3 regions of the Bradyrhizobium sp. AUGA SZCCT0177 genome follow, and region 2 is predicted to be linked to each of the others. Evidence: predicted binding sites of a transcription regulator. Region 2 holds the regulator's gene; each other region holds the start of a gene.

Region 1 (10,024 bases), on a different contig from region 2:
GTCGCTCACCCCGGCCGTTTATTGAAGCGCGAACTGGCTGCTCGCAAACGCAGCGCCAATCGTTTGTCGCTCGACATCGGCGTACCCTCAGGCCGCGTCACCAGCATTCTCAACGGTCGCCGTTCGATTACGGCTGACGCGGCGATGCGCCTTGGCTGCTATTTTGGCAATGGCGCGCAGTTCTGGCTCGACTTGCAGGGCCAATACGATATTGGCGTCGTTGAGCGGAGCCGAAAATCAGGCTCAAGCTTTGCCGGATAAGCTTTTTATCCATCGTTCGTGAAACTGTTTCTGCTGCTCCACCGTGGACGGAACGACCGTTTGATCTGCATCAAAAATGTTGACAATATCTTTCCGCAAGGCCGGAGACCCTATGTGCATCCTGTATGCTAAGATCGCTGGCCCCATAGATTTCTGCATTCCAGACGGATAAACATTCTCGCTGGCACCAAAGCAATGGAGCAATGCGCCAGTTTTTTCCAAGTCGTGACGCAGGTTTTTCAGCGCCTCAAAGAAGTCCTCTTCGGACTCGGCGACCTTGGTTTCAGCGCCTTGCTCGAAAAAAACCCGATATATCTCTTTATCGACTTCCAAAATTTCATCGGCGGTAACTCTAGCGGACCGCCGCGACCCATCCGCAAGAACGACGACGATCTCGCCAGAGAAATATCGTTCCGATTCCATATTCCGGCCTAAGCGCCGATCAAGCGGATAGGGGAGTCAGCTCAAATACCCGGCCGTATTTCGACGCCTCGGCAATGTCGCCTTCGTGCAATGCAAGCCGAACCGATTCAAGCTTCTTAGCATCATCAAGCGAAAGATATGGCGACCATCCGCCTTCATCTTCGATGAGTTCGACGGACACTTCGGCGACGTATTTACCGTCACGGACCAGCTCGATTTTCGTTCGTGTCATGGCGTCCTGCGCTTCATGAAATCCGGCGACCATCGCAGCGGATCGGGCCTATAGGCCGTCACAAGCACGGCCGGGCCGTCACTGCCTCTCCGAATACCCCAAACGACATGCACGGGGCGGTCAGAGGAGTCGCGCTGCAATACTAGAACTGTCGGACCTCGAGTTGCATCAAAATAATCCTCGATCACAACGGCTGATGCGATGCCGTCGAGTAGATCGTCAAGCAGAATATCATCCGCCGCCAATTCGCGAAAGCCGTGCAGAGAGGAACGAACCTCGCGGCGTGCCACAAGGATCTTGATCCGGGCAAGAACATCACTCAATTTTCCTGCCCTCGTCCAGGCATGCTACTCCGCCGCCTCACTCGCCCCCGCACTCTTCCTCGGCTTCCCCGCCGCCCGCTTCAGCACCGGCTCCAGAAACTTGCCCGTGTAGCTCCGCGGCGCCTTGACGATGTCCTCCGGGGGGCCCCAGGCGACGATTTCGCCGCCGCCGTCGCCGCCTTCGGGGCCGAGGTCGATGACCCAGTCGGCGGTCTTGATGACTTCGAGGTTGTGCTCGATCACGACCACCGTGTTGCCCTGCGACACCAGCTCGTGCAGCACTTCAAGGAGCTTGGCGACGTCGTGGAAGTGCAGGCCCGTGGTGGGTTCGTCCAGGATGTAGAGCGTGCGGCCGGTGGCGCGCTTTGACAACTCCTTTGCCAGCTTGACGCGCTGGGCTTCGCCGCCGGACAGCGTCGTGGCCTGCTGGCCGACATGGATGTAGTCGAGGCCGACGCGGTGCAGCGTTTTGAAAGTTTCGCGGACGCGCGGGACCGCCTTGAAGAACTCGGCGGCTTCTTCCACGGTCATGTCGAGCACGTCGGCGATGCTCTTGCCCTTGAACAGGACTTCCAGCGTCTCGCGGTTGTAGCGCTTGCCCTTGCAGGCGTCGCAGGTGACGTAGACGTCGGGCAGGAAGTGCATCTCGATCTTGATGACGCCGTCGCCCTGGCAGGCCTCGCAGCGGCCGCCCTTGACGTTGAAGGAGAAGCGCCCGGGCTCGTAGCCGCGCGCCTTGGCTTCGGGCAGGCCGGCGAACCACTCGCGGATCGGCGTGAAGGCGCCGGTATAGGTCGCGGGGTTGGAGCGCGGGGTGCGGCCGATCGGCGACTGGTCGATGTCGATGATCTTGTCGATATGCTCCAGCCCCTCGATGCGGTCGTGGGGCGCGGCGCCCTCGCTGGCGTTGTTGAGTTTTCGCGCGATGGCCTTGTAGAGCGTGTCGATCAGGAGCGTCGACTTGCCGCCGCCGGAGACGCCGGTCACGCAGGTGAACAGGCCGAGCGGAATTTCCGCCGAGACGTTTTTCAGATTGTTGCCGCGCGCGTTGATCACCTTGATCGTGCGGCGATGGTTCGGTGGCTTGCGCTCGGGGATCGCCACCGACAATTCGCCGGTGAGGTATTTGCCGGTCAGCGACTTCGGATTGGCCATCACCTCGGCGGGCGTGCCTTGCGCGACGATGTGGCCGCCATGCATGCCGGCGCCGGGGCCGATGTCGAGCACGAAGTCGGCGAGGCGAATGGCGTCCTCGTCATGCTCGACCACGATCACGGTATTGCCGAGGTCGCGCAGCCGCTTCAGCGTTTCCAATAGCCGCGCATTGTCGCGCTGGTGCAGGCCAATAGAAGGTTCATCCAGCACATAGAGCACGCCTGTCAGCCCCGAGCCGATCTGGGAGGCGAGGCGGATGCGCTGGCTTTCGCCGCCGCTTAGCGTGCCCGACGAACGCGACAGCGTCAGATAATTGAGGCCGACGTCGAGCAGGAACGACAGCCGCTCGCGGATCTCTTTCAGCACGCGGATGGCGATCTCGTTCTGCTGGGCGTTGAGCGCCTTGGGCACGCTCTCGAACCATTCGCCGGCGCGGCGCACCGAGAGTTCGCTGATCTCGCCGATATGCTTGCCGCCGATCTTGACGCACAGCGCCTCCGGCTTCAGCCGGTAGCCGTGGCAGCCCTCGCAGGGGATGTCCGAAAAATACTTTGCCAGCTCCTCGCGCGCCCATTCGCTTTCGGTCTCGCGAAAACGGCGGTTGAGGTTGGTGATGACGCCCTCGAACGGTTTCTTGGTGTCGTAGGAGCGCACCCCGTCCTCATAGGAGAACTTGATCTCGTCGTCGCCGGAGCCGTGCAGGATCGCGGCCTGCGTCTTCTTCGGCAGGTCCTTCCATTTGGTGTCGAGCGTGAACTTGTAGAACTTGCCGAGCGCGGTCAGCGTCTGGATGTAGTAGGGCGAGGACGATTTGGACCAGGGCGCGATCGCGCCCTTGCGCAATGTCAGCTCCTTGTCGGGGATGACGAGGTCCTCGTCGATATGCTGCTCGACGCCGAGGCCGCCGCAGGCCGGGCAGGCGCCATAGGGGTTGTTGAAGGAGAAGAGCCGGGGCTCGATCTCGGGAATGGTGAAGCCGGATACCGGGCAGGCGAATTTCTCCGAAAACAGAATCCGTTCCGGGCCGCTCTTGTCGTGGATCTTTGCGGTCTTCTTGTCGGACTTCTTTTCGGACTTCTTTTCGTCGTCGGTGCTGCCCGCGGGCGCGTCGGCGTATTCGATCACCGCCAGCCCTTCGGCGAGCTTCAGCGCGGTCTCAAAGCTTTCGGCGAGGCGCTGGCCGATATCGGGGCGGACCACGATGCGATCGACGACGACGTCGATGTCGTGCGGGAATTTCTTGTCGAGAACAGGCGCTTCGGCGAGCTCATAGAAGCTGCCGTCGATCTTGACGCGCTGAAAGCCCTTCTTGAGGTATTCGGCGAGCTCCTTCTTGTATTCGCCCTTGCGGCCGCGCGCGACCGGCGCCAGCAGATAGAGCCGCGTGCCTTCCGGCAGCGCCAGCACGCGGTCGACCATCTGCGACACCAGCTGGCTTTCGATCGGCAGGCCCGTCGCGGGCGAGTAGGGCACGCCGACGCGCGCCCATAGCAGGCGCATGTAGTCGTAGATCTCGGTGACGGTGCCGACGGTCGAGCGCGGGTTTTTCGACGTGGTCTTCTGCTCGATCGAGATCGCCGGCGACAGGCCGTCGATCTGGTCGACGTCGGGCTTCTGCATCATCTCGAGGAACTGGCGCGCATAGGCGGAGAGCGACTCGACGTAGCGGCGCTGGCCCTCGGCATAGATGGTGTCGAAGGCGAGCGAGGATTTGCCGGAGCCGGACAGACCGGTGAACACCGCGAGCTTGTCGCGGGGAATCTCGACGTCGATGTTTTTCAGATTGTGCTCGCGCGCGCCGCGGATCGTTATCGCGCGCGTTCCCGAGCCGGCGTTGGTTTGGCGCTTCGCCCTCAGCACTTCATCCATATCGGCATTTCCAGGCGCGTGGAGGCGCGCCACGTTGGGCGCGCATGGCCAGGGAAGACCTAAGCCGGGCGCCGATGGCAGAAAGCTGGAACGTAGGAAGAACGGGGCGGGATTTCCAGTGCTCGCAGCGAGCCATCAACGGTTTGTTTTGCAATGAGTTGCCAAGGGATCGCAATGGCAGCAGATGGCAGCGGAGCCGTGGGCGGAACCAATGCGCTCAAGCAAAATGCGCTCAAACAAAAAGGCCACCTCAAAACAAAAATGGCCACCTCAAAACAAAAAGGCCGGCGCGAGGCCGGCCTTTTCATCAAATCGTTTGGTGCAGCGAAGCTCAGTACTTCGCGATGACCGGGCCGCCCCAGCGATAGTTGACGCGCACGGTCACGAGATCGACGTCCTGGCGGATGCGTTCGCTGAAGGTGCCGCCAGCCACATTCGTAAAGGTGGCGGTTCGGTTCCCCATGAACAGATGATCGTATTCGACGGCGGCCGACCAGTTCGGGGCGAAGCCGTATTCGAGGCCGACACCGACCACGCCACCCCAGCGGTTGTCATCGTTGGACGAGGCGATCAGAGCGTTGCCGACAGTGGCATTGACGCGATAGCGATCGGCGGTCACAGCCGCACCGCCCTTGACGTAAAACAGGACGTTGTTGGCGGCGTAACCGACCTGACCGGTGAGCAGGCCGAACGCGTCGACCTTCGAGCGAATGGTCGTTCCCGCGCCAAAGCCCACGGGTCCAAGGCTCACGCTGCTGCCGCTGAAGTCGGCCCAGTTGCCCTGTCCTTCGACGCCGAACACCCACGTGCCAGCCTGCCAGCGATAACCGATCTGGCCACCGGCGGTGCCGCCGCTTGCATCGTGGCAACCTTCGCTGGCAACGAACACGCCAGCGCCATTCAAGGCGTCCCAGCACTTGCGGCTCGTACCCCAACCACCGTTGGCGCCGACGTAGAAGCCGCTCCAGTCGTAAATGGCCGCGATCATCGGGGGCGCCTTGGTGTAAGGACGCGCAGCGAGATCAGCCGCAGCGGCGGGAGCCGCAAAGGCAACGAGAGCAACCGTACCCAGCAAAAACTTCTTCATTTCAAATAGTCCCCAGTCCGTTGTCCGCTTCCCGTTGGTCCCGAAGCGTTTTCGTCCAAGACGCGAGCGCCGCGCCGTTGGATAAATCCATACGCCGATTCAACCGGAAATGCCGTCTCCGAAATGCAACACTCGCGGGTGAAGTGCGGACCCTTCAAGGTAATGATTTGTTTAGAATATCCGTCGCGCAGCGCCGGCCACGGCACGATGCGAATACCGAAATACCGGCCGGGCGTGGATGACCTGAGGTTGCGTAGAACAAAACTGGAACAATGCCGCGGGCAATGCTATATGTGGATAACCGCTGCTTTGCCGAGGGATCGCTAAGTCGGGGCGGCCATCGGGCGTATAGGGTCGTCTCAAATGTCCTGACAGGATGAGGCGGCCAATCCGGCGGCCCGTGCCGGCCGATTGCAGCGGTCGGGCAGCAGTTTTTTGGTCCCGATTTTGAGTGGAGAGCGACGATGGCGGGAAGCGTGAACAAGGTGATCCTGGTCGGAAACCTCGGCAAGGATCCGGAAATCCGGCGGACACAGGACGGGCGGCCGATCGCCAATCTGAGCATCGCGACTTCGGAAACCTGGCGCGACAAGGGCACCGGCGAGCGCAAGGAAAAGACCGAGTGGCACCGCGTGGTGATCTTCAATGAAGGGCTCTGCAAGGTCGCCGAGCAGTACCTGAAGAAGGGCGCCAAGGTTTACATCGAGGGCGCGCTGCAGACCCGCAAATGGACCGACCAGAGTGGGGTCGAGAAATACTCGACCGAAGTGGTGCTGCAGGGCTTCAATTCGACCCTGACCATGCTCGACGGCCGCTCCGGCGGCGGCGGCGGCAGTTTTGGCTCCGACGATTCCAGCGGCGATTTTGGCGGCGGCCAGGCCACTTCCGCGCCGCGCCGCGCGGTAGCCGCCGGCGCCGGCCGCAACAACGACATGGACGACGATATCCCGTTCTGATCGGGGCCTGTCAGACCAACCGGGTTTGCGTGCTGTCCAAAAGACAGCGGGTTCGCGCAAGCTCGGTTGGCTCGTGTGTATTCTTAAAAATCTGATCCAACGGGTTGATTCCATGGGCATGCGCTTGTGCGATGCAGCATTCTGACTCGCGTCTATGTGAATGATATTTACATTAGGATATTGATTTAACGTTTTTCGTCTTGCGTTCGGCGATCGCGCGGGCCGTCGCCGGATGGAACCCTGGGGAGCGTCCGTCATGAGCTTCGCGCCGCTGCTGGATGCCGCCCCCGCGATCCCGTTTCATGCCTTTGCGGCGATGGCGGCCTTTGCGCTTGGCGTGGTCCAGTTCGCGGCCCCGAAGGGAACGCTGCCGCACCGGACGCTTGGCTGGATCTGGGTTGGCCTGATGGCCGTGGTCGCGATCTCCTCGTTCTGGATCCACGAGATCAGGCTGCTGGGTCCCTGGAGCCCGATCCATCTGCTGTCGATCTTCACGCCCATCATGCTGGTGCTCGGCGTCTGGTACGCGCGCCGGCACAAGGTCCGCGGCCACAAGATCACGATGATCTCGATCTTTGCCGGCGCGCTGGTTGTTGCGGGGCTGTTCACCTTCGTTCCCGGGCGGATCATGCACGCGGTGGTTTTCGGCCAATAGGCGACGCTGAGAACACCGGTTTTGACGAGCTGGATTTGGCCGCGAAGCGGCCGTATCGGGAGCCCGGAAATGGCTGGCGCGATGACTTGCCGGAAGGGCGCCGCGGGTCCTGTAAGTCCATGAAAAAACGAAGGGAAAAACAGCTGGCCGGGAGCGCCTTGGGGTGGTTAAAAGCACCCCGATACGCTATATGATTCCCAGCCTAGAACTGACCGGATTCCCCCTTTGTCTGATAACGATGAGAACAAGCCCGGCGAGCCGCCGGCGCCTTCCGATATTCGTCCCGTTTCCATTCTGGACGAGATGAAGCGCTCCTACCTCGATTACGCCATGAGCGTGATCGTGGCGCGTGCGCTGCCGGATGCCCGCGACGGCCTCAAGCCCGTGCATCGCCGCATTCTGTACTCGATGTACGAGCAGGGGCACACGCCGGACAAGAAGTACGTCAAGTCCGCGCGCGTCGTCGGTGACGTGATTGGTAAGTATCATCCGCACGGCGACCAGTCGATTTACGACGCGATGGTCCGGATGGCGCAGGAATTCTCCATGCGCGTGCCGCTGATCGACGGGCAGGGGAACTTCGGCTCGGTCGACGGCGATCCCCCGGCGGCCTACCGGTATACCGAAGCGCGCCTGACGAAATCGGCGCTCGCCGTGCTCGGCGATATCGACAAGGACACCGTCGATTTCCAGGCCAACTACGACAATTCGGAGAGAGAGCCGTCGGTTCTGCCGGCCAAGTTCCCGAACCTCCTGGTCAACGGTGCCGGCGGCATCGCCGTCGGCATGGCGACCAACATCCCCCCGCACAATCTCGGCGAAGTCATCGACGCCTGCACGGCGCTGATCGACAACCCCGCGCTCGGGATCGACGACCTCATCAACATCGTACCCGGCCCCGATTTTCCGACCGGCGGCATCATCCTCGGCCGCCAGGGTATCCGTTCGGCCTATCACCTCGGCCGCGGCTCGATCGTGATGCGCGGCAAGGTCGCGATCGACACAATTCGCAAGGACCGCGAAGCGATCATCATCACCGAAATTCCCTACCAGGTGAACAAGGCCACCATGGTGGAGCGCATCGCCGAACTGGTGCGCGAGAAGAAGATCGAGGGCGTCTCGGACCTGCGCGATGAATCGTCCCGCGAGGGCCTGCGCGTCGTCGTCGAACTGAAACGCGAAGCGGTGCCGGATGTCGTTCTGAACCAGCTCTATCGTTTCACGCCGCTGCAATCGAATTTCCCGGCCAACATGCTGGCGCTGGATTCCGGCCGCCCGCAGACCATGAACCTGAAGGACCTGCTGACGCTGTTCATCGCGTTCCGCGAGCAGGTCATCACGCGCCGGACCAAGTTCCTGCTCAACAAGGCCCGCGACCGCGCCCACATCCTGGTCGGTCTGGCCATTGCCGTCGCCAATATCGACGAGATCATCCGCGTGATCCGCGCCTCGCCCGATCCCACCACCGCCCGCGACAGCCTGATGGCGCGCGACTGGCCGGCGCGGGATGTCGAGGCGATGATTACGCTGATCGACGATCCCCGGCACCGGATGGCGCCTGACGGCACTGCGCGGCTGTCGTTCGAACAGGCCAAGGCCATTCTCGACCTCCGCCTGCAGCGCCTGACTGCGCTGGGCCGCGAGGAGATTTCCGAAGAGCTCGACAAGCTCGCGGTGGAGATCGCCGACTATCTCGAGATTCTGCGCTCGCGTGCGCGAGTGCAGGCCATCGTCAAGGCCGAACTCGCCGAGGTGAAGGCCGATTTCGCTACCCCGCGCAAGACCGTCATCATGGAGCAGGAAGACGAGGTCGAGGACGAGGACCTGATCCAGCGCGAAGACATGGTGGTCACGGTCTCGCATGCCGGCTACGTCAAGCGCGTGCCGCTTTCGGCCTACCGGGCGCAGCGCCGTGGCGGCAAGGGCCGCGCGGGCATGCAGACCCGCGACGAGGATTTTGTCTCCAGGCTGTTCGTGGCCTCGACCCATACGCCGGTGCTGTTCTTCTCCTCGCGCGGCCAGGTCTACAAGGAAAAGGTCTGGCGGCTGCCGATGGCTGCTCCCAACGCGCGCGGCAAGGCGCTGATCAACATCCTGCCGCTGGAGCAGGGCGAACGCATCACCACCATCATGCCGCTGCCGGAGGATGAGTCCTCCTGGGGCAATCTCGACGTGATGTTCGCCACGACCGGCGGCAACGTCCGCCGCAACAAACTCTCCGATTTCGTCGATGTCCGCCGTTCCGGCATCATCGCCATGAAGCTCGACGAGGGCGAGGCGATCGTCGACGTGCAGATCTGCACCGAGCGCGACGACGTGCTGCTGACCGCCGCCGGCGGCCAGTGCATCCGCTTCCCCGTCACCGATGTGCGCGTCTTTACCGGCCGCACCTCGATGGGCGTGCGCGGTATTGCGCTTGCCGAAAACGACAGGCTGATCTCGCTGTCGATCCTGCGCCATGTCGAGACCACCTCGGACGAGCGGTCGGCGTATCAGAAGATGCGCCGCGCGGTGGCCGGCGAGACCGGCGCCGAAGAGCCCGCCGATGTCGAGGCCGAGGAGATTTCAGGTACGCTCCAGCTCTCCCAGGAACGCTATGCCGAAATGTCGGCACAGGAGCAGGTGGTGCTGACCGTGTCCGTCAACGGCTACGGCAAGCGCACCTCGTCCTACGAATACCGCACCACGGGCCGTGGCGGCAAAGGCATCGTCGCGATGTCGGTCAACAACCGCAACGGCAAGCTGGTGGCTTCGTTCCCGGTCGAGGACAGCGACCAGATCATGCTGGTGACCGACAAGGGCCAGTTGATCCGCTGCCCGGTCGAGGGCATCCGCATCGCCGGCCGTTCGACACAGGGCGTGATCGTGTTCGACACCGCCGAGGACGAGCACGTGGTCTCCGTCGAGCATATCGGCGACGACGGCGAGAATGGCGAGAACGGCAATGGCGGCTAGCGCCCTGTCAGGGCGCGGTCTCATTTCAGCGGAGCCAAATTCGGTTTGACGCGAGCTTGACGGAAGCCAGATTGCTGGGCGTTCGTTAATCGTGTCGGGCGCGCCACG
Region 2 (10,024 bases):
CGCACTACCGTGCCACGAGACTTAGTTCGGGGCGTGCGCGATTTCCCTAGCTCACTCAACCGGACGCGATCTCCCACCTGAAATTCTGGTAGAGGGTCGTCGCTCTGACGTATCATTGGAAACGTTCCGCGGGCCGCATCTTCAGGCTTTCACTTACCCATCGCCTTCATCTCGATCTCGACCGGTCAATCGAGCGCGAGGACGCCGAAACCGGTGAGCCTCGGTACTCCTTCTTGCATCTCGACGAAGCCCAGATCCATGAGCGCCGCTAGGTCATTTTCGCTGACGGGCGTCAATTTCGTTCGCTTACTTCTGATATCGCGCATCGCCCAGCGGAGGCGGATCGCGGTGTCAAGGTTTAGTCCGGACAGCAATGACTTTGCTTGCTCCGCCCGTCTCAACGCATCTTCGGCATCGGGTGCAGCGTCAACTGCAGGGGCTTGAACAGAAGGCTCCTCTTCGTTTGGTGGGTCAAAGGACGTTGCCGGCGCGGGCTCAATCTGGGTCGAAATTAGTGGAGGCTCGCGGAATATCTCCGCAAGAACCTTGTCCATCTCCTGAAGTTTATCCGTACTCATTTTTTGGCCTTCAACCCCCGGACAAGCCGAATTTGTCGCGATTGCAGATCCAAATTAGCGCCGGACAGCCGTCTCCAAGAACTCCTGCACGGAGCGCGGCACTTGATCGTATTCGACAAATCGTCGGCGCAGTTCGTCGGCGATATCCATGGTCACGTCCCGCGACCAGCCGTCGACGGTATTGAAGGCTACGATGCGCGCCGGATGCCCACATTCGTCGTTCATAAGGTCTTGGATCAGCGTCTCGCGATCGGTACCCGCTTCGTCGGTCTCGCGCCATGCTCGGCCTAAACGGGCGCCGAAATCGTCCAGCACCAGATAAACGTCCCGGTCCGCTTCTCGCGGCACGATCGACGGTGAGCGACGCATAACGGAACTCCCGGTCCAGAATACAATGCCAGCCTCCAGAAGGACGAACCGAAGCCGTCAGTCGAAAGCAAACCCATCGGTCTATTCGTTAACAAAAACATTCGATCCCGTGCGTGGGCCTTTGGGGGTAATCCCGGACATTCATGAATCCGGCTTACAGGACCGGGATTCAAGCTAGCCCCGGCGGATTCGTTCCAGGCGGTCGGGAGTCTGGAACTAAATCTGGCCTGCGCGCATTCCGGCTTATGGTTGAAGGGTTGGGAGATAGCAGTGTGCAATGGCAACTACACATAAAGGCGAGTGCTGCTGCGGCACGGTTCATGTGGAGGTATCAGGCGAGCCGGAAGCAATGGGCTACTGCCATTGCAGTTCGTGCCGTTCATGGTCAGGCGGACCCGTCAACGCTTTTAGTCTCTGGAAGCCCGAGGCGGTCCGAATAACATCGGGCATGTAGGAATGTTCCAAAAGACCGAGGTCAGTAAGCCGCAGTACCGTAAAAAATGTGGCGGGCACCTAATGACCAATCACCCGCCCTTGGGACTGGTAGACGTCTTTGCAGCAACATTGCCAACGCTGAAGTTTACGCCGGGCGTACATATAAATTACTCAGAAACAGTTCTGCCCATGCGCGACGGTGTGACCAAGTTGAAGGATGTTCCGAAAGAGTTTGGTTGGCTCCGGAGAGGTAGTTTCAGAGTAGGCGCGCGCCGCGAATAGTGCTTCTTTCGCCACCGGCAGAAGTTACGAATGATGCACGCCTTGATCAGGCGGGAGCGCAAAGCTTCTCAGTCACCGGTAGCTGCCGAGTCGGGGCGGTGATGGGAACACCATGCCGCGCCGTAATACCGAACCGATGATCAAAACAAGTCGAGGTCAGCGACGCGTTTTTTCAGAGCCAGCCGAATAGCTCCCCGATCCAATACCCGAGAGGGGGGATACGAACTGCCTGTGCAGGCAAGTTGGTCTTTTGGCGCCATCGAACAACACGGTAATGCCCGTGTTGGTATGACTCACCTCGACAACGATGCCATTCAGATTAGCCAGTTCCGGGCATCGAGCAGCGCCTAGCTTACTCGTCTTGAAGCGAGTCCCGACAACTATCCTGTCGATTTCCCGAACCATTGCAAATCTTCAAAAATAAATTTCGGTAAAGCGCAATAATATGTACCAGCGGACACTTAATGCGTGCCACCAAGTTGGCAAAGATTAAACACCTTAACCTATCAGCTTTCCATCACCCGTTTGGGTCAGCGGTCATGCCAAGGTCACCTGCATGTTGCAAGGCGGCGACAGTTCATTGAACCCGCGGTCCCGTGACACTTAGCGACGCTACCAGCGTCAGCCAGGAGTGCGGCTCTGTTGCGGAACCGGACTGCGTACGCGCATGCGGGATAAGCAGGCAAGTATGCAAGAAAAGCGAATCGACTATGCCGGCTGGTTTGTTACGCTTCAGCAGCCCTCACGCGGGCTAAAGAAGCAATGATACCCGACTTAGCCCCGCCCTAACCGGCGGGGTTTTTCGTCTAGAGAGGGCGCCTCGACGCGGATGCCGCCGGTTTCTTGCGCTGGAACGTCCCCACGGCTCACACCAGGCGTATCGGCACCGTCTTCGCCTTCAGCCCTAGCGCCGGTAGTGTCTCGGTTTGAAATTTCGGAATGAAAGAGGCCGCCAAACTGAGGCGACTATCGCAACAGACTCGGCCTTCACCAAGTCTGGCCGCCGACGGCAGAGAAGACTGCGCCCGAAGACGATTTGCTGTTTAGGTCTACTGGGGTGCGGCCGCTAGTTGGAGCGGACTTCGTAGCTGCAAGGACTAGTCCCGCCCAGCCACCGGCGACTGCATCGAGTTCGGAGGCGGTGAATTCGTAAATCGAGGTCTGGTTGGTCATGGTCCCGCTCCATGTTGTGGCGCTGTGCGCCGTTGATCTGGAGCGAGTATGCCGGGTGGCGATCTGACGTGCTGTGACGAGAGTCATATTGACTGCCGATGTCGTCAGAAAATCAACTTTTAACGGTCACCAGTCATCCTGAAGGCAATCGCGGAACGGACCCCAAAGCCCCCGCGAGAGTGATGCGTAAAGGAAACCCGCCGGGGCAGTTACCGGCGGGTTTTCTTCCCACAGCAGTCTTGAGAGCGCGGGGCTTCGCTTCCGCGCGCGCGGCGCCTTTCCCCGATATTCCACTTCCGTTCTGCTAGCCGGAACCTCACACCTTCCGGTAGCTTTGTCCCCGCGAGCGTATCGTGTGGGTAGCTTGATGTCGGAGCAGGGCAACACGTCGGGCCAAAGGCGAGGCTACGCCGGCACGTGGCCGCCGCGTGGGGCGGCGCCGGTCGGCGGTCTCGCGCCCCAGCGTCTTGCGCTGTGGCCGCCGCTGATCGAGACCTTGCGGCAATGGGCGCGCGCGGAGGCGGGGGCGGGGCGTTTGCTGCCCTGGGTGCCCGTCGCCTTCGGCACCGGCATCGCGTTCTATTTTGCCGCCGACCATGAGCCGGTGCTGTCGGTCGCGGCTGTCACCGCCATCGTGCTGTGCGCGGCGGCGTTCTTGCTGCGGCGGCACAAAATGTTTCCGGTCGCCGTGATGATTGCCGCCGTCGCCGCCGGCTTTGCGATTGCGACCTGGAAGACGGCTCGGATCGCGCATGGTGTGCTGGCGCGGCCGATGTTTTCGGTGGCGCTGACGGGATTTGTCGAAACCCGCGACATCCGCGAGCGCACCGACCGTTTTGTACTGCGCGTCGTGACCATGGAGAGCGCGCGCGACGCGACAAAAATCGAACGGGTGCGGCTGTCGGTCAAGAAGGGCACCGCGCCTGACGTGGGCAGCTTTGTCGAATTGAAAGCGCGGCTGTTGCCGCCGATGTCGCCGCTGCGGCCCGGCAGCTACGATTTCGGCCGCGACATGTTCTTCTCCGGCATCGGCGCCTCCGGCTTCGTGATGGGCGCGATCAGGACCGCGGAAGCGCCTGATGGCGGCGGGTGGAAGCTGCGCTATTCGGCGTTCATGCAAGGCATGCGGGATGCGATCGATGCGCGGATCAGGACCACGCTGGAAGGCGACAAGCGCGCGATCGCGACCGCGCTTCTGACCGGCCGGCGCGATGCGATCTCCGAGCCCGTCAATGACGCGATGTTCATCTCCGGCCTTGGCCATGTGCTGTCGATATCAGGCTATCACATGGCTGTCGTCGCGGGCGTCGTGTTCTTTGCGGTACGGGCACTGCTGGCGCTGTTCCCGACGCTCACGGTTGGTTTTTCGATCAAGAAATGGTCGGCGGTGGCGGCACTCGCCGCGTCGGCGTTTTATCTGTTGCTCTCCGGCGCTGAAGTCGCGACCCAGCGTTCGTTCTTCATGACGGCCGTGGTGCTGATCGCGGTCATGGTCGACCGCCGCGCCATCACGTTTCGAACGCTCGCGGTCGCGGCCCTCATTGTCTTGACCATCGCACCGGAGGCGCTGGTGCATCCGAGCTTCCAGATGTCGTTTGCGGCGACCCTCGGACTGGTGGCGCTGGTGCAACTCGGCATGCCGCGCCTGTTCGCGCAGCCGGATCATTCCGCGACGGCGCAGGTGGCGCTGTGGGGCGGCCGCGAGATCACGATGCTGCTCCTGGCCTCATTGGTGGCGGGCCTTGCCACCACGCCTTACGCGGCGTTTCATTTCCACCGGGTGACGCCCTATGGCGTGCTCGCCAATCTCGCGGCGATGCCGGTGGTCTCGGCGCTGGTGATGCCGGCGGGCCTGCTCGGCCTGGTTGCGATGCCGTTTGGTTTTGACGGTGTGTTCTGGGCCATCATGGGCGTCGGCATCGACTGGATGATCGTTGTCACGCAATGGGTCGCGGCCTTGCCGGGCGCGGTTGGTCGTGTGCCGGCGTTCGGCATCGGCCCGCTGATTGCGGCGAGTCTTGGCATCATCCTGCTCGGCTTGTTGCGGACGCCGCTGCGCTATACCGGCGCGGCCGTGGTGCTGGTGGCGGCGGTGTGGGCGGCGAGGGTGCCGCAGCCGGACATCCTGATCTCCGCCGACGGGCGCAATGTCGGTGTCCGCGGCCAGGACGGCAAACTGCATTTGATGCGCGCGGCCAAGGGCGCCGCGAGGGATGGCTTCCTCGTCAAGGAATGGCTGGCGGGGGATGCCGACGCCCGAAAGCCTGCCGATGCCTCGCTCACCGAGGGCGTCTCATGCGACGAGAGCGGCTGCGTGATGCAAGGCGCCGGTGGCGGGTTCGTGGCATTGGCGCTGCGGCCGGAAGCGCTGGCGGATGATTGTGAGCGCGCGGCGCTGGTGGTCACCGCAAGGCAGGCGCCTGCGGCGTGCGGCGCCTCGGTGATCTCTGCGGAGCGTCTGCGGCGGCAGGGCGCCATGGTGCTGCGGCGAAGCGGCAGCGGATTTACCATCGATGCCGTCAAGCTCCGGGGCGTCGATCGTCCATGGTCGCCGGCGATCGCGGGCGAGGGGGACGCGGAGACAACCATCCTCGCGCCGCGCCGTACGGCGCCGCGTGCGGTCGATGCGACCCCGTCGGAAGCGGATCTCCAGGCCGAGGAATAAGGATTCACGTTCCCCGGCGGGGCGCGACCGGCGGCGCGGAATTCAACCGGTGGAAAGCGGTGTCGCCGTGTCCGCCTTCGTTGTTGTGCGCTCGGGAATCGGATGCACCACCGGCAATTGCAGCACGGTGACGCGCTGACCCTCGCAAAGCTGCGTCACCAGCACATGGCTGCCGTCGGGAAATTCGATCGCGTCGTGGTGACGTTCCTTGATATGCGGATCGATGGTGTTGAACTTGCCGACGCGAAAACCGATCGTCCGCGTCCAGATCCAGCGATTGTCGTATTTGACGTCTTGCGCGAAGGCCAGTTCGGTCCCGGGCAGCATGCAGACCGCGACTGCGGGGTCGCGTTCGCTGGCAAAGCCGCGGGTCGAGGTGCCGCGGAAGGTGGTCGATATCAATGTCTCGCCGACCTCAGCAGGACGCGTTGCCATCGCGTGCAAACTATAGTCACACATCGGATCGCTCCCTCGTAAGAGATAGAGACCCGTGCCTCCCTCGAGGCGCTGGCCTCTATCAGAGTGGACTTGAGCAAAGTCTATTCCTGTTCTGGGCAATAGTGCGACGGAAAGGCCGGCGTGCCCGATCACAAACGCGCTACGACGGCTGCGGATCTTCGGGCATCGGCGGCAGCGGCAGTTCGAAGGCGCCGAGATGGAATTGCTCCCTTCCGTCGTCGGCAATCCCGGGCAGCGCGACCAGCGTGAACGCAGCCTCCGGATATTGCTGCCAGATCGCGAGATCTTCCGCCGTCACCATCAGCCAGCCGAACCGGAGCATGTAGCGGCCCGGCTCGGTCACGAGTCCCGCCCTCTGCCAGGTGATCTTGGTGATCATACTGCTGACCACGTCTCGTCCCCCCGGTTTTTGCGTCTTCGAGTTGAAAACGCGTCAAACCAACCATCCTCGCCCGCACAGTTTTTGCCGCATTCTGGGCAATTGTGCGACGCGCGGCCCCACCGTTCTCCGTCAGGGCCGGGTCTTGATCTTGCAGCCAACAACGTGGATGCCCGGCACAAGGCCGGGCATGACGCGCTTACGGATGTCGTTACCGAACAGAAGCGCCCGCGAAAGCGGGCCGCCCTCAGTACTTCCGGTACAGCCCGATCAGCTTGCCCTGAATCCGGACCCGGTTCGGCGGCAGGATGCGGACTTCATAGGAGGTGTTGGCAGGCTCCAGCGCGATCGAGGCGCCGCGGCGGCGGAAGCGTTTCAGGGTGGCTTCCTCCTCGTCGATCAGCGCCACCACGATATCGCCGGTGTCGGCGGTCTCGTTGCGCTGGATCAGCGCCATGTCGCCGTCGAGAATGCCGGCGTCCACCATGGAATCGCCGCGGACTTCGAGCGCGTAATGTTCGCCGGAGCCGAGCATGTCAGGCGGTACGCTGATGGTGTGGCTGCGGGTCTGCAGCGCCTCGATCGGGGTGCCGGCGGCGATCCGGCCCATGACGGGAACGGCGACCGGACGGTTGCCATCGTCCTCGGCGGACGCACTGGCGGCGCGGACCTTGCCGAGCGTGCCTTCGATGACGCTGGGAGTGAAGCCGCGGCGGCCGTTGCCGTTACCGGCGCCCGCAAGCTCGGGCAGCTTGATGACTTCGATGGCGCGGGCACGGTTGGGCAGGCGGCGGATGAAGCCGCGCTCTTCCAGGGCGGTGATGAGGCGGTGGATGCCGGACTTGGAGCGGAGGTCGAGCGCATCCTTCATTTCGTCGAAGGAGGGCGGCACGCCGGCTTCCTTGAGCCGTTCGTTGATGAAACGCAGAAGTTCATACTGTTTGCGCGTAAGCATCTCGAGCAATCCCCCGGTTGGCGCGTCGTAATTCGTGGTCGTTCAGTTCAGTTGCGAGTGCGGTCTCAAATTCGGAAGTCCAAAACTCCCATTTGTAGACACTAGCTCTCGAAACAAATCATGAACGAACACTATATGTTCGATACATGTTCCGCAACCACTTAATTTCAGGTGAACGCGCGCCGACTTCGCCCGAACAGGCCGCCGCGATGCGTCATTCCGGCAGGCGCAGGAACTCGCATGGCGTGCCTTTCGGCAGCGCCGGCGCAAACGGCGGACGTATCAAAAGCGCCCGTGCCGCAGCGAGATTTCCAAGCAGCGACGAGTCCTGGTGGCTCACCGGCACCGCGATCAACGCACCGTCCTCGCGCTCTTCAAGTCGTGCGCGAAGATAGTCTTCGCGCTGGTCGTTGGCGGGGAGATCGCGGCCGAGCAGGGCGGTCTCACGCGCGTGATGGATGGTTTTTCGGCCCGACAGCGCGCGAATCAGCGGCACCAGAAACAGGAAACCACAGACATAGGACGAGACCGGATTGCCGGGCAGGCCGATCACCCGCATCGCCCCGAGGCGCCCGTGCATCATCGGCTTGCCCGGCCGCATCGCGATGCGCCAGAACGCCATGGCCACGCCCTCGGCCTCCAGCGAGCGCTTGACGAGGTCGTGGTCGCCGACCGAGGCGCCGCCCATCGTGATCAGGATGTCGGCGCCCGATGCGCGGGCGCGGCGGATGCCGTCGGTGGTCGCCTCGACCGTGTCGGCGGCGATGCCGAAATCGATGGTCTCGGCGCCCTCGGCCCGCGCCAGCGCGCGCAGCGCATAGCCGTTGGAGTAGACGATCTGGCCGGGGCCCGGGATCGAGCCCGGCATCACCAGCTCGTCGCCGGTGGCGAGCACCGCCACCTTGGGGCGGCTGATCACGGCGAGTTCCGGATAGTTCATGCCGGCGGCGAGCGACAGGTCGCGTTCGGTGAGGCGGCTTCCCCTGGTGAGCAGCACATCGCCCTCGCGGAAATCGGCGCCGGCGGCGCGGATATGCCGTCCCGGTTTGGCGGTTTCCGTGATCGTGACGTGGTCGCCGCTGGCAGCCGTGTCTTCCTGGATGATGACGGCGTCGGCGCCATCAGGGATCACCCCGCCGGTGAAAATCCGGACCGCTTCGCCCGGGCCCACCATGCGCTCGAACGGGCGGCCCGCCGCGACTTCGCCGATCACCTTCAGCCGCGCGGAGAGGTCGGCGGCGTCGGCCGATCGCACCGCATAGCCGTCCATCGCCGACATCGCCTGCGGCGGCTGGGTGCGCTTTGCCGCAAGGTCGCGCGCGAGCACCCGATGCCAGGCCGTGTCGAGTGCGGCCATTTCTTCCGCCAAGGGATCGGCGCCCGCAAGGATCGCGGCCAGTGCATCAACGACCGGCATCAGGGCCACGGCAACACCCTCTCAAATTCCCAGCGCGGCGAGCGCCTTTGCGACGTCATCCGGCCCTGTCACATGTACCGCGGCCAGGCCGCGCGCCCGCGCGCCGTCGATGTTCGCGGCGGAATCGTCGAAGAACACGATGCGGGAGGCGGGAACACCGATCGCCTTGACGACGTGATCATAGGCCGCCGCATCGGGCTTTCGAAGCCCGATCGTCGATGACAGGTAGATTTCGCGGAAATGGCCGAGCACGCCGGCATAGGCCTGGCTGAAATGCACGACATGCGCGTTATTGGTGTTGGAGAAGGCATAAAGCGGCAGGCGTTGTCCGGCGCGCGCCAGCGATGCGGCGATATCGGGCATTTCGCCGGCGAAGATCGCGTTCCAGCCTTCCAGGAACTGGGCGTCCGATATCCCGATGCCGAGTGAGCCACGCAGGCCTGCGAAGAATTCGGCGTCGCTGATCTCGCCCCGCTCGTGGCGATGCCAGGCATCATTGGGCAAGAACCGCTCGACCAGCTGTGCCGGCTCGCAGCCGGCATGGCCGGCCCAATTGGCCACCACCTTGCCGAAGTCGATATCGAGTACGACGCGTCCAAGATCGAACAGGAGCGCGTCGGCGGAGTTGGGGAGAAGCGGGGCGTTCATGCCAGACGTTTACAAAACTGGACCGCTCTGGGCAACGACTGGCTGCAACCAGCAAAATGCTTGTTTTCGCGAGCAACTTCCGCCCAATCCAGCACTTAGGCTGGCGCGGGAGCTGTGCTAAGCGTTTGGCCGGAAAGTCCGGGGAGTGATCGCATGAAAATGATTGGTATCGTGGCTGTGATGGTCTTGCTGGCCGGGCCGGCGTTGGCCCAGCAGGCACCCGTTCAACAATACGGGGAGCCGGACAAGGAAAAGTCGCCGTCGGAGATCGCGGCGGCGAAGGAGGCCGAGCGGGCCTACAAGCGGTCGCTGGGCAATATTCCGGAGCAAAAGAGCACGGATCCCTGGGGAACCGTGCGCAGCGACAATGCCGCCCCGAAAGCCGCAGCCAAGCCGCCCGCGAAGCCGAAGGCAGCCAAAACGGATATCAAGACCGAGACCACCGCAAAACAATAACAGCCGCCCGCCGGCAGCTTGCCGGGACTGGGGTGCCCAGGATTCCAGGAAACCGGCGAGGACGCTAGAATGTCGAACACGCTGCTGTTTTCGCCGGTGACGATCCGCGGCGTTGAGCTGAAGAACCGCATCGTGGTGCCGCCGATGCACCAATATTCCGCCGTGAAGGGGTTTCCGACCGACTGGCACCTGATGAACTCAGGCAAAT
Region 3 (10,024 bases), on a different contig from region 2:
CGGTTCCAAGGAACAGCACCGCGATCCATCCTTTTGTACTGATCGCCGGCAAAGCAACGCTGCCTTGCTGGAGACCGACAACCGGCAACAAGACAGCGACGGCAAATACCATCGCCAATGCCGTCACGAAAATCGGCCCGTGGCGCATCAGGGTTGCGCGGCTGAACACGGAGTAGATGGCGGCGCAGAGCACGCTAAGAAGCATCAACCCGTCTCCGACCACGTAATCGGCATTTCCCCGCCCGAATGCAGCGGTGCCAAACGCCACGGCGATACCGGAAAACGCCAGCACGACACCTGCGACCTTCGCGGTTGTCAGCTTCTCGCGTCCAAAGGCAGCTGCGACGATCAGGGTCTGGATCGGTATCGTCGCCAGACCAACCGCGCCGCGCGCGGCCGGCACGTACTGGAGCGACGCATTGAAGGCCCAGGGAAAAAGCACAAAGAACAGAATTCCGAACCCGGCGATCTTTGCACACTCGGATAGCGCAAGGCCGCCGCGCGGCCACATCGCCAGCAGAAACGGCGCAAAGCAGGCGATCGAGATCAGGTAGCGGTAAAAGACCAGCGAGATCGGGTCGATCTCTCCAATGACCGAGCGCGTGGCAACGACGGCAGCCCCTGCGATCAAGGCCGCGGCCGCCGCGGCGGCATGGGCGAGTACAATCCTGTTCATGACGTCGCCACCTCGATCTGCCGCCCGCCAGCCAGTAACTTTAAAATCGAAAGTTACACTAGCCATGACACTTTAAAAATGCAAGTCGGTCTGATAGATTATCGAGGCACACCGTTCCGGGCAGGTCCGGTGCTGGAAACACGGGCACGTTCGCCATGGCAAAACATGACTTCCGATCGACATGCTCCATCGCGCGCGCGCTGGAAGTCGTGGGCGACAAGTGGACCCTGCTCATCGTTCGCGACCTGATGTGGCACCGCAAGCAGACCTTTCAGGCGCTGCAGGACAGCGCTGAACGGGTCCCCTCGAACATCCTGTCCGAACGGCTCAAGAGGCTTGCGGAATGGGACCTGGTGAAACGCGAGCCCTACCAGCAAAACCCGGTCCGATACGCCTATCAGCTGACCGACGAAGGAAAGCGCCTGGAGCCCGTCCTGCTGCAGATCATGAATTGGGGCCACGAGCACCTCGGTGGGGGGCGCTACGACCCGAAATCAGGCAAGAGCTGGAAAGCGCGAACCGGGCTTTAAACGCGCGACTAGTTCGATCTGTCGCTGGATCGCTCCCGGCAACGCTTTCGCATTGAGGGTGAAGTTCACAGGTCCTTTTCGGCGAGTTTACGAAACGCGTCGGGAACGGAAGAAGAGACGTCCGGCGCCACCGATCCGTAGCCGATCGCATCCCATCCGAAGCGTTCGCGGATTTTATCAACCGCATGGTCGGCCGCCCCACGTGCCATGCCTCTTTTGGTGCCGGGGCGGCGTGCTTCATCGCCAAGTCCGAGTGGGAGTTCGAGCTCCACATCCCGCTGCTCTCCAAGATGCGACACGGAAATCGCCAGCAGCGAGATTGTTTTCTCGTGAGGATGATCGGCAAGGACTGCGCGCACCAGCTCCTCGGCGACCTCGGCCAGAATCAGGGTCGCGGAGATTGGTGCGTCGAGCGTGACCGAACGCGTGACTGAATTCAGGTTAGCGAAGCGAACGCGGACCGTCACCGTCCGCCCAGGCCTGGACTTGGCGCGGAGCCGGCTGCCGATACGGTCAGCAAGGTGAAGCAAGGTGGATCGAACAACCCGCTGTTCGGCGGGTTTCCTGCCAAGCGCCGATTGCGCTCCTGCCGATCGAGCCCGGCGGTGAGTCTTGATTTCCCGTGGATCACGATTCCACGCCAGCGCCGAAAGTTTCGTCCCTGCCGCGGAACCAAGCACCCGCTTGAGCGAACATCCGGGTGTCGCTGCCAGCTGCCCGATCGTGAGCACGTCGATTTCGGCCAGCCGTGTCCGCGTCGCCGGACCCACGCCCCACATCAGCTCGACCGGCAGGTGGTGAAGGAATCTGAGCTCCGTGTCGGGATCGACAACGACGAGCCCGTCGGGTTTGGCCACTTGCGAAGCAATTTTCGCCAGATGCTTGGTGCGCGCGACACCGACCGAGATCGGAAGGCCGAGCTCCGCGCGCACGCGTTGGCGGATCGCCGTTGCGATTTCGGCGGGCGGACCGAACAGATGGGTGCAGCCCGCGACGTCGGCAAAGGCCTCGTCGATGGAGATCCGCTCGACGAGGGGCGTGAAATCGCCGATCACCTTGATGGTGGCATCGCCCAGCCGTTGGTATTCCCTGAAATGCCCGCTGACAAAAATGAGGTGCGGACAGAGTTCGCACGCTTGCCGTCCCGGCATGCCGCCGCGGACCCCGAAGGCCTTGGCTTCGTAAGACGCGGCAAGCACAACCCCACCACCGACGGCAATCGGTTTGCCGCGCAGCGATGGATCAAGCAGCTGCTCTACCGAGGCATAGAACGCATCCAGGTCCGCATGGAGGATGGTGGCTGTCGTTGCCATCCGACCGTTCGCCCATGACGTTTCGACGAGGTTCTCGCAGAGAGAACATAATGAGAACAAGAACGCCTTGTCTCAAGCGATCGGAGACGCGCGGGACCAGGATCGGCATTCAGCCGTGATACGCAAACAGCTCGATCGGGTCATTGAAGCCGCGCACCGGATGTTCACCGACGCGTTCGAGATCGAAATCGCCTTCAACAGAGTCGGCGAACGCGCGAGACAGCAGCACCGTTTTCCCTAACTGTTTGGTGAGGGCTTCAAGACGCGACGCCATGTTGACGGCCGGACCGATGACCGTGAAGTCGAGCCGGCTGCGCGACCCGATATTGCCGTACATGACGTCGCCGACGTGGACACCGATGCCGTAGTTCAGCGGCGCACGGCCGGTTTCGCTGTTCTTTTCGTTCAGCGCCGTCATGGCCTGACGGGCCTCAGTCACGGCATGCAGCAGGTTTGCGCAGGCCGAGGGCTGGCTGAGCGGAAAAATGGCGAGCAGACCGTCGCCGATGAATTTCAGTATTTCGCCGCCATGCCGCGCGATCGGCTCCGACATCGCGTCGAAATAGCCGTTCAGGAGATCAATGACGTCATCGCGCGGCCAGTTGTCGGAGATCCGGGTGAAATCACGCAAGTCGCAGATCATGATGGCGGCGCGAACGGTCGTCCCGGTTCCGCGCCTGGTGGCGCCGGCCAGAATGAGTTCGCCGGCGTGCGAGCCGACATAGGTTTCCAGCAGCGTTCGCGCGAGCCGGTTCTTGACCCGGATTTCGCTGACCAGCGCCAGCACCGGCAACAGTTTCAACAGGGCGGCGATATGCGCGGCGTCGAAACCACCTGGCCGGTCGGTTGCAAAGGTCACGATGTGCCGCTTGCCGAGCGTATGGTACAGCGGCCACGCCACATAATCGGTCAGGCCTTTCGCCCGCATCTCGTCATAGACGGCGTGCTTGCGGCCGAGCGCAGGATCGCGCTCGAGATTCTCGCGCACCTCGGTGACACCGTCATGGATTTCGTTGGCGGGACTGCCGATATATTCGGATCGCTCCTGGACATCGTAGTCAACGCGCGCAATCTCGGCCTCGCGCATCCCGTCTTCCCACATGATCCGGGCGCCAAGCCATTGCGGATGGTGGATCAGGATATGAAGCGTCGCCCGTTTGACGGGAATGCCGGCATGCTGGAGCCGGACACAAAGCTCCCCGAAAATATTGTCGATGAAGCGCTGATCGCGCGTGCCGTTTGTCAGCCAGTGCACGACGTCGCCGTCAGAATGCGCTGTAACGGGATAGATATTCGGCGGCGCGTCCATATTGGCTCCCGAGTTGTAACCTGGATCGACGGTACGGGATATGTCGTGTCCCCATCCGACAGCGTCAATGCAGTCCGCCGCAATCCGGATGCACGTTTTCGGGAGATCGATAGTTGCCGCGTGTTCAGCGCGGGAGGACGCGGCGGCAACACTCCGAGCATAGCCTTCCAGTTCGGGTAGGACGCCTTGGGACTGTGCCGGATCATCTCGTGGAAGACGCGCTCCTTGGTCTCGAAATAGAAATGGATCGTCCCCCTGGTCGCGGATGCGCGGGCGGCGACGTCCTCGCCTCGTAGCCGTTCCTGACGAATTCCTCGAAGGCCACATCGAGGATCGCGGCAGGTCGTTGCGCTGTCCGGCGGGCCGTTCCTTCGTCTTCATCTCAACGCCCATCCACATAGAGTATTTAAATACCTTCAATACACTGTTGACTTTCGAGCCAGCCAACTTTAGTAAGTGATTACTCACTTGATTGGTTCGGATGTGTCTTATGGCGTCAAAGTGGCCCTGTTGCCGGCGGTGCGTCCGGATGCGTGCGAGGGAATCCGGTCCAGGCCGGAGCAGCGAGAGCCGCGGCTGTTCAGCAATCGCGGGCGCCTGACGGAGCGAATGGTCGCCGCATCCCGCCGTGCCGAATGGCGAAGCGACACCCGATACGCGGCGGGTTGCCCCTGAGCGCTCACTTCCAATCCGGAAATGTCATGAACTGCATCGGTCTTCGGACATTCGTAGCCTTGGCCATGGTTTCAGCGCTCAGCCTTCTCACCGCCGGATGTTCGTCGCTGCCGAGGACGCCGCATAGCGTTGCGGATGCATCCTCCGCGCGCGTGCTCGATCTGACGGATTTGCGCCGCTACGCCGACGAGCCCGCCGCCACGTTCCGGCAATATCCCGCACAGGCCATGCTGCGCGGACCCCGCACCTACCTTGCGTTATCCGGTGGCGGGGCCGACGGCGCCTATGGCGCCGGTGTGCTTATCGGCTGGACCGAGACCGGCAGGCGTCCTTCGTTCTCGATCGTGTCGGGTGTCAGCACCGGCGCGCTCATCGCGCCATTCGCGTTTCTCGGTCCCAGCCATGACGCGACCTTGCGCGAGCTCTACACCAGCGGCATCGCCGAGAGCCTGCTCGACGCCCCGAACCCGTTCAATGCCATCTTCGGGGCGGGCCTGTTCGGCAACGCCCGGCTGCGCGAACTGGTGGCCAAATATATCGATGCCGACTTCGTCGCGGCGGTCGCAGCCGAACACGCCAAGGGGCGGCGGCTGCTCGTCGTCACGACCAATCTCGATTCGCAGCGCACCGCGATCTGGGACATGGGACGCATCGCCGCGCTCCACACGCCCGCAGCATTGAATCTGTTCCGGGACGTCGTCGCCGCATCGGCGAGCCTGCCCGTGGTGTTTCCGCCGATGCTGGTGAGCGCCGAAGCGAACGGCAAGCGTTTCGAGGAGATGCACGTCGATGGCGGCGTGACCGCGCCTGTGCTGACGTTGCCGGAGGCCTACCTGCTGCACGATGCCAAGCCGGGCAAGCTGGACAATCTGCAGCTCTACATCCTGATCAACAACAAGGTGGACCGCGAATTCAAGCTGGTTCGGAATGCCACCGTCGAAATCGCGGCGCGGTCGTCATCGACGATGACGAAAATCCAGACCCGCTCGATTCTGTACAGCACCTATATCTTCGCCCGCCGCAACAAGTTCGGATTCAACCTGACTTACATCGAGGGCGATCAGCCGGCTTCGCCGACCTCCGGCTTCGACACCGCCTATATGCGCTCGCTGTTCCAGTACGGTTACGACAGGGCGCGCGGCAACCGTCTCTGGTCGGTATCCCCTCCGCCGGACGAACTGGAACCTGCGCCGATGTCCGGCGTCTCATCCACGCGGCATCTCGCCAGCGGCGATTGATGTCAGCCCCGACTTTCAATCCGGCACGTGCAAACAACGAAGGCAGCCGATGTCAAACAAGCAACGATTTGCGGTCATCCTTTTCTCCCTCCTCGCGCTTGCTCCGCCGTTTGCGATACCCCCGTTGTCGGCCACGCAGGCCGCTCAGGAGGAAGGCGCAGAGGGCGAGCGCATTCACCAGGAGGCGGTGAGCCGCGAGCTCGAGGCATTCCGTGCAGCACAGCTATCACTGCGCCAGGCGATGGGAATCGCTGAAAAGCGGCACGCCGGTTCGAGAACCGCGGATATCAGCTTCGATGGCGCGTCGGGCTCCCCGGTCTATCGCGTGAAGACCGTCCAGGATAACCGTCTCTGGGAACATGCGATCGATGCGAAAACCGGCGACACGATCGGCGCAGAAACGGTGTCACACCTAAAGGACCTCAATCCGGACGACCGGAACAACGTCATGGCGCTGCGGACCGTCCGGCAAGAGCTGTCGGACGCCGTCATCATCGCGGAACAAGTAGCGTCGGGACGAGCCATTGGCGGAAGCCTGATGGACGACAATGGCAAACTCAATTTCGTCATCGTCGTGGTGAGCGGCGGCAGCGATCTGAAGCAGGTCGTTCTCGAACCTCCGCAAGCAAGAGGCCGGGCATCGAACCCCCGCCACGGATCGCGATGATTCCAGCTCAAAGGTCGCGCAAGCCATTGATTTAATGGTCGGAGTGGCAGGATTCGAACCTGGTGTCTGCCTCGGGAGGGGTTGGACGAACAAACCGCCCACGCTTCGCGCCAGCCCAGATCATCGAAGTTTGCATTCGCTCAAATGGAGTATTCATAGTGGAAGCGCCCTCTCCCTTCCTCCCTCGCACCGTCGCTATTGCGACCTTCGTATTCTTCGCACCGGTCGAAAGCTATCTGCGGTATGGCGGGCCAGGAAGGTCTCGCGAGCGCGCATCACACGACGAATGTGTACCTTCAGCAAGGCCCGAAGGACGAGATATCAGCCGAGTCGAAAGTCCTTGGCCTGTTATCGAACGGCGCGGTGGTGCGCGTGACCTACACTGAGCGGCTTCGCCGGACGGCTGGCGCGTGGCAAGCCGCGTGCATTCGCTTCAACCAGCGTCGCGCCGAAAAGCGCGGCACGTCCATCGTCAATCTGTAACTGACTTGAATTGTGCGCAAGAAAGACACCTTCCATGCGTGGACATCTGTGGGGAAACGTTGTCGTCTGGCTGCTTGCAGCGTTCTTCTTGGTCGGGGCTTTCGGCAATACTTTCGTCAGCACGGAGATTGCCGCTGACTATGCCCGCTGGGGCTATCCGGAGAACTTTCATTATCTGACCGCGTTCCTCGAATGCACGACAACCGTCATGCTGATCCTCAAACCTCTCCGCCTTTACGGATCGCTGCTTGGCGGCGCCGTCATGCTGGCCGCTGCGGGGACCGTTGTATCCCATGGGGAATATGCGCATGCAGTTCCCCCTTTGGTCGTCCTGGGTGTTTGCGCGTTCGTTGCTGTTCTGACGGTCAGATCAAAGCGGTCACTGCAGCAATGACCGCAAATCCATAGAACGTGAGGACATGACGAAGTTGGATCACGCCGCCGGACCGATATTGGAGGCATGTCGCAACGAAACGAACAGACACGACAAGCAGCCCGACAACACCCTTTCGACCATGATCAGGACAATGCAGCAATCAGATCGTCGGCGCGGGTCACCATCGCCACGTTCTGGATCGCGTAGTTCACCGCGGCGATGTGCCATTCGGCGTTCATGGTCGAGCAGCAATCCTCAGGCACAACCATGTAGAATCCCTTGTCCGCGCCAGTGCGGGCGGTATGTTCGATCGACATGTTGGTCCAAGCGCCGGTGACAATGACGAAATCGCGTCCAGCCGATTTCAGCATGGCCTCTAGTCTTGTCCCTTCCCAAGCGCTCATCCGCATCTTCTCCACCACCTGGTCGCCGGCGTGCGGCTCCAGCCCCGGCACCGGCGCAGCACCCCAGGTGCCGCGCACCAGTGCTTTCGCGTCGATCAACCCCTCGAACAGCGGTGCATTCGCCGTCACGCCGGGCGCGCCCGGCTCCACCACGAACCAAACGTGAATCACCATGACGCCGCGCGCACGCGCGGCCTCCGCGAGCCGCTTCGCGTTGGCGATGGCGTTCTGTTCGCGGCAATGCGCCGGTGAGCCGGACGACTCAAAAGCGCCGCCGTCCATCACGACGTCGTTCTGCATATCCTGAATGATCAGCGCGCAGCGCGTCGGATCGACCGCGTAACCCGGCTCGGCGAGCTGGGCTGCGGACCGATTGACCGTGGCCACCGTGGCTACCGGAGCCGGTGCCGGCCGGGCTGCGGCCGGCGCGTTCTGGCCGGCGCGCATATAGGGCTCGTTGCGCGGTCCGACCTTCACCGGCACCGCATAGACCGAATGCGTCGCGGTGATGTAGAGCGTGCGCCAATCCGGCCCGCCCCAGGTCAGGTTGCTGACCAGTTCGGGAACGCGCAGCTTGCCGATCAATCTGCCGTCCGGCGCATAGACCCAGATCCCGCCCGGCGCCGAAACCCAGACATTGCCGAGCGCGTCGCATTTCATCCCATCCGGCACGCCAGGCTCGGTGGCCGAGACGATGTTGGAGGCGAACACCCGCCCGTTACCAAGACCTCCGCCGGCATCGACGTCGAACACGCGGATCAGATGCTTGACGGTATCGTTGACGTAGAGCCGCTGCTCACCCGGCGAAAAGCACAGCCCGTTCGGCTGATCGAACAGATAGCGGTCGACCAGCAATTCCGGAGGGCCGCCGCGCGGCGGCACGCGATAGACGCCCTGGAAGCCGAGCTGACGCGGCCGTTCGACGCCGTAGACCGGCATGCGGCCGTACCACGGGTCGGAAAAGTAGATCGCACCGTCGGACTTGACGCAGACGTCGTTCGGCGAATTCAGCTCCAGCCCGTCGAAATGCGACGCCAATATCTCGCGCCGGCCGTCGGGGCGTTCGCGCACCAGCGTGGAGGTGGCGTGCTCGCAGACGATCAGGTTCAGCCCGGCATCATAGGTCATGCCGTTGCACTTGTTGGATGGACGCATCGCTTCGCGAACGCCCTGCCCGTCGAGACGGCGGCGCACGTCGCCCGGCATGTCGGAGAACAGCAAATCATGCGCCTTCGGGTGCCAGACCGGACCTTCCGTGAACTGGAATCCGGTGCCGGCCTGCCGTACCGGCGCCCACAGGTCGATCAGTTCGGCAAAGGATGGCCGCAGCGCGATATGCGTGGTCATCGCCGGTCTCCGAAACCGCCGCTCACGCTGCAAACCAATTGCGTGACGGCAGCGATTGCACGGTCGGTCCCGGCACCGCCATGTCGAGCCGTGCCACGACCTGGCCGTGCTCGATCTTCGCGGGCTTGTCATGCACGGGGAGCAGGAAGCGTGACCCGGACAACAGCCGCTTGATCGCGGCCTTCTCCTCGCGCTTGGTGTTGCCGTGGTTGCCTGTCGTGCGGGGCTCGTTGTGGTGCAGTTCGTGGAAGGGATTCACGATCTGGTCGTTGAAATCATAGATCACGTCGCCGCATATGGTGGCGCGGCCCTCGGCGGTCTCGACATGGATGTTCATCGAGCCTTCGGTGTGAGCGCCCGCCGCATCGACGGTGACACCGGGGCAGACCTCGATCGGGCCGGACAGTTCGAGATCTTCCAGCCGCAGCGCGTGGCGGGTGTGCAGCCGGTCGATCAGGTGCTTGATGTCAGGCGCCGGATATTGCGGATGCATCAGGCCCGACACCGAATATTCCAGTTCGCGCCGGTTCAGCAGCACCGTCGTGTTCATCGGGAACAGCTCGTCCTTACCGGCATGGTCGATGTGGAGATGGGTGTGCATGACGTAACGCACATCACCCATCCGCACGCCATGCCTGGCGAGCTGGTTCTCGATCATGTTCTCATGGTGCTGCAGCCCGCGCATGCCCAGGCTTTCCATGATCTGATTGTGGCGATAGCCGGTATCGACCACCATCGGCCACGGACCTCCGAGGATCAGGAAGCCGTAAGTGTATACCCGCCTGGTGCGCCCGCAATCGCGCCCCAGCACGAGAAAGCTGGATTCCAGTTCAATGTCGCCGTAGTCCAGGATCTTGATTTCGAGCGCCATGTGATTGTTTCCCCTCGTTGAATCCCGTTGTTTTCTGAAATCAAGCCAGCCGGTAAATGCCGGCGGCGGTATCGTGAAAGATCGCCTGACGGTCGGCGACGGACAGCACCTGCGTCGCCACGCGATAGGCCTCGA

The links. Region 2 encodes LexA, which represses DNA repair genes until DNA is damaged. Its sites were predicted from a motif close to TGTTCNNNNTGTGTTCNG; they were not measured.
Region 1: a site for LexA is predicted at 4,350-4,367, ahead of uvrA (excinuclease ABC subunit UvrA). Genes of this name have one in related genera too.
Region 3: a site for LexA is predicted at 2,561-2,578, ahead of dinB (DNA polymerase IV). Genes of this name have one in related genera too.

What each region holds. Positions count from the first base shown of each region.
Region 1 covers NZ_JAFCMA010000002.1:180,301-190,324, forward strand. The annotation lists gene JQ597_RS03160 (HigA family addiction module antitoxin) at 1-261, shown strand, start outside; gene JQ597_RS03165 (hypothetical protein) at 244-684, opposite strand; gene JQ597_RS03170 (hypothetical protein) at 704-916, opposite strand; gene JQ597_RS03175 (DUF4258 domain-containing protein) at 913-1,239, opposite strand; gene uvrA (excinuclease ABC subunit UvrA) at 1,264-4,263, opposite strand; gene JQ597_RS03185 (ubiquitin family protein) at 4,438-4,611, shown strand; gene JQ597_RS03190 (outer membrane protein) at 4,595-5,350, opposite strand; gene JQ597_RS03195 (single-stranded DNA-binding protein) at 5,815-6,306, shown strand; gene JQ597_RS03200 (DUF2306 domain-containing protein) at 6,563-6,961, shown strand; gene gyrA (DNA gyrase subunit A) at 7,187-9,916, shown strand.
Region 2 covers NZ_JAFCMA010000001.1:369,396-379,419, reverse strand. The annotation lists gene JQ597_RS37445 (hypothetical protein) at 186-578, opposite strand; gene JQ597_RS01950 (hypothetical protein) at 633-947, opposite strand; partial or broken gene JQ597_RS01945 (GFA family protein) at 1,225-1,647, shown strand; gene JQ597_RS01940 (ComEC/Rec2 family competence protein) at 3,205-5,502, shown strand; gene JQ597_RS01935 (hypothetical protein) at 5,545-5,961, opposite strand; gene JQ597_RS01930 (hypothetical protein) at 6,101-6,340, opposite strand; gene lexA (transcriptional repressor LexA) at 6,588-7,295, opposite strand; gene JQ597_RS01920 (molybdopterin molybdotransferase MoeA) at 7,510-8,721, opposite strand; gene JQ597_RS01915 (HAD family hydrolase) at 8,734-9,360, opposite strand; gene JQ597_RS01910 (hypothetical protein) at 9,514-9,816, shown strand; gene JQ597_RS01905 (NADH:flavin oxidoreductase/NADH oxidase) at 9,886-10,024, shown strand, end outside.
Region 3 covers NZ_JAFCMA010000007.1:225,095-235,118, forward strand. The annotation lists gene JQ597_RS10950 (DMT family transporter) at 1-676, opposite strand, end outside; gene JQ597_RS10955 (winged helix-turn-helix transcriptional regulator) at 832-1,206, shown strand; gene dinB (DNA polymerase IV) at 1,272-2,519, opposite strand; gene JQ597_RS10965 (adenylate/guanylate cyclase domain-containing protein) at 2,629-3,828, opposite strand; gene JQ597_RS10975 (patatin-like phospholipase family protein) at 4,569-5,741, shown strand; gene JQ597_RS10980 (PepSY domain-containing protein) at 5,791-6,408, shown strand; gene JQ597_RS10985 (hypothetical protein) at 6,652-6,891, shown strand; gene JQ597_RS10990 (DoxX family protein) at 6,926-7,285, shown strand; gene JQ597_RS10995 (isochorismatase family protein) at 7,411-9,018, opposite strand; gene JQ597_RS11000 (MBL fold metallo-hydrolase) at 9,041-9,889, opposite strand; gene JQ597_RS11005 (amidohydrolase family protein) at 9,930-10,024, opposite strand, start outside.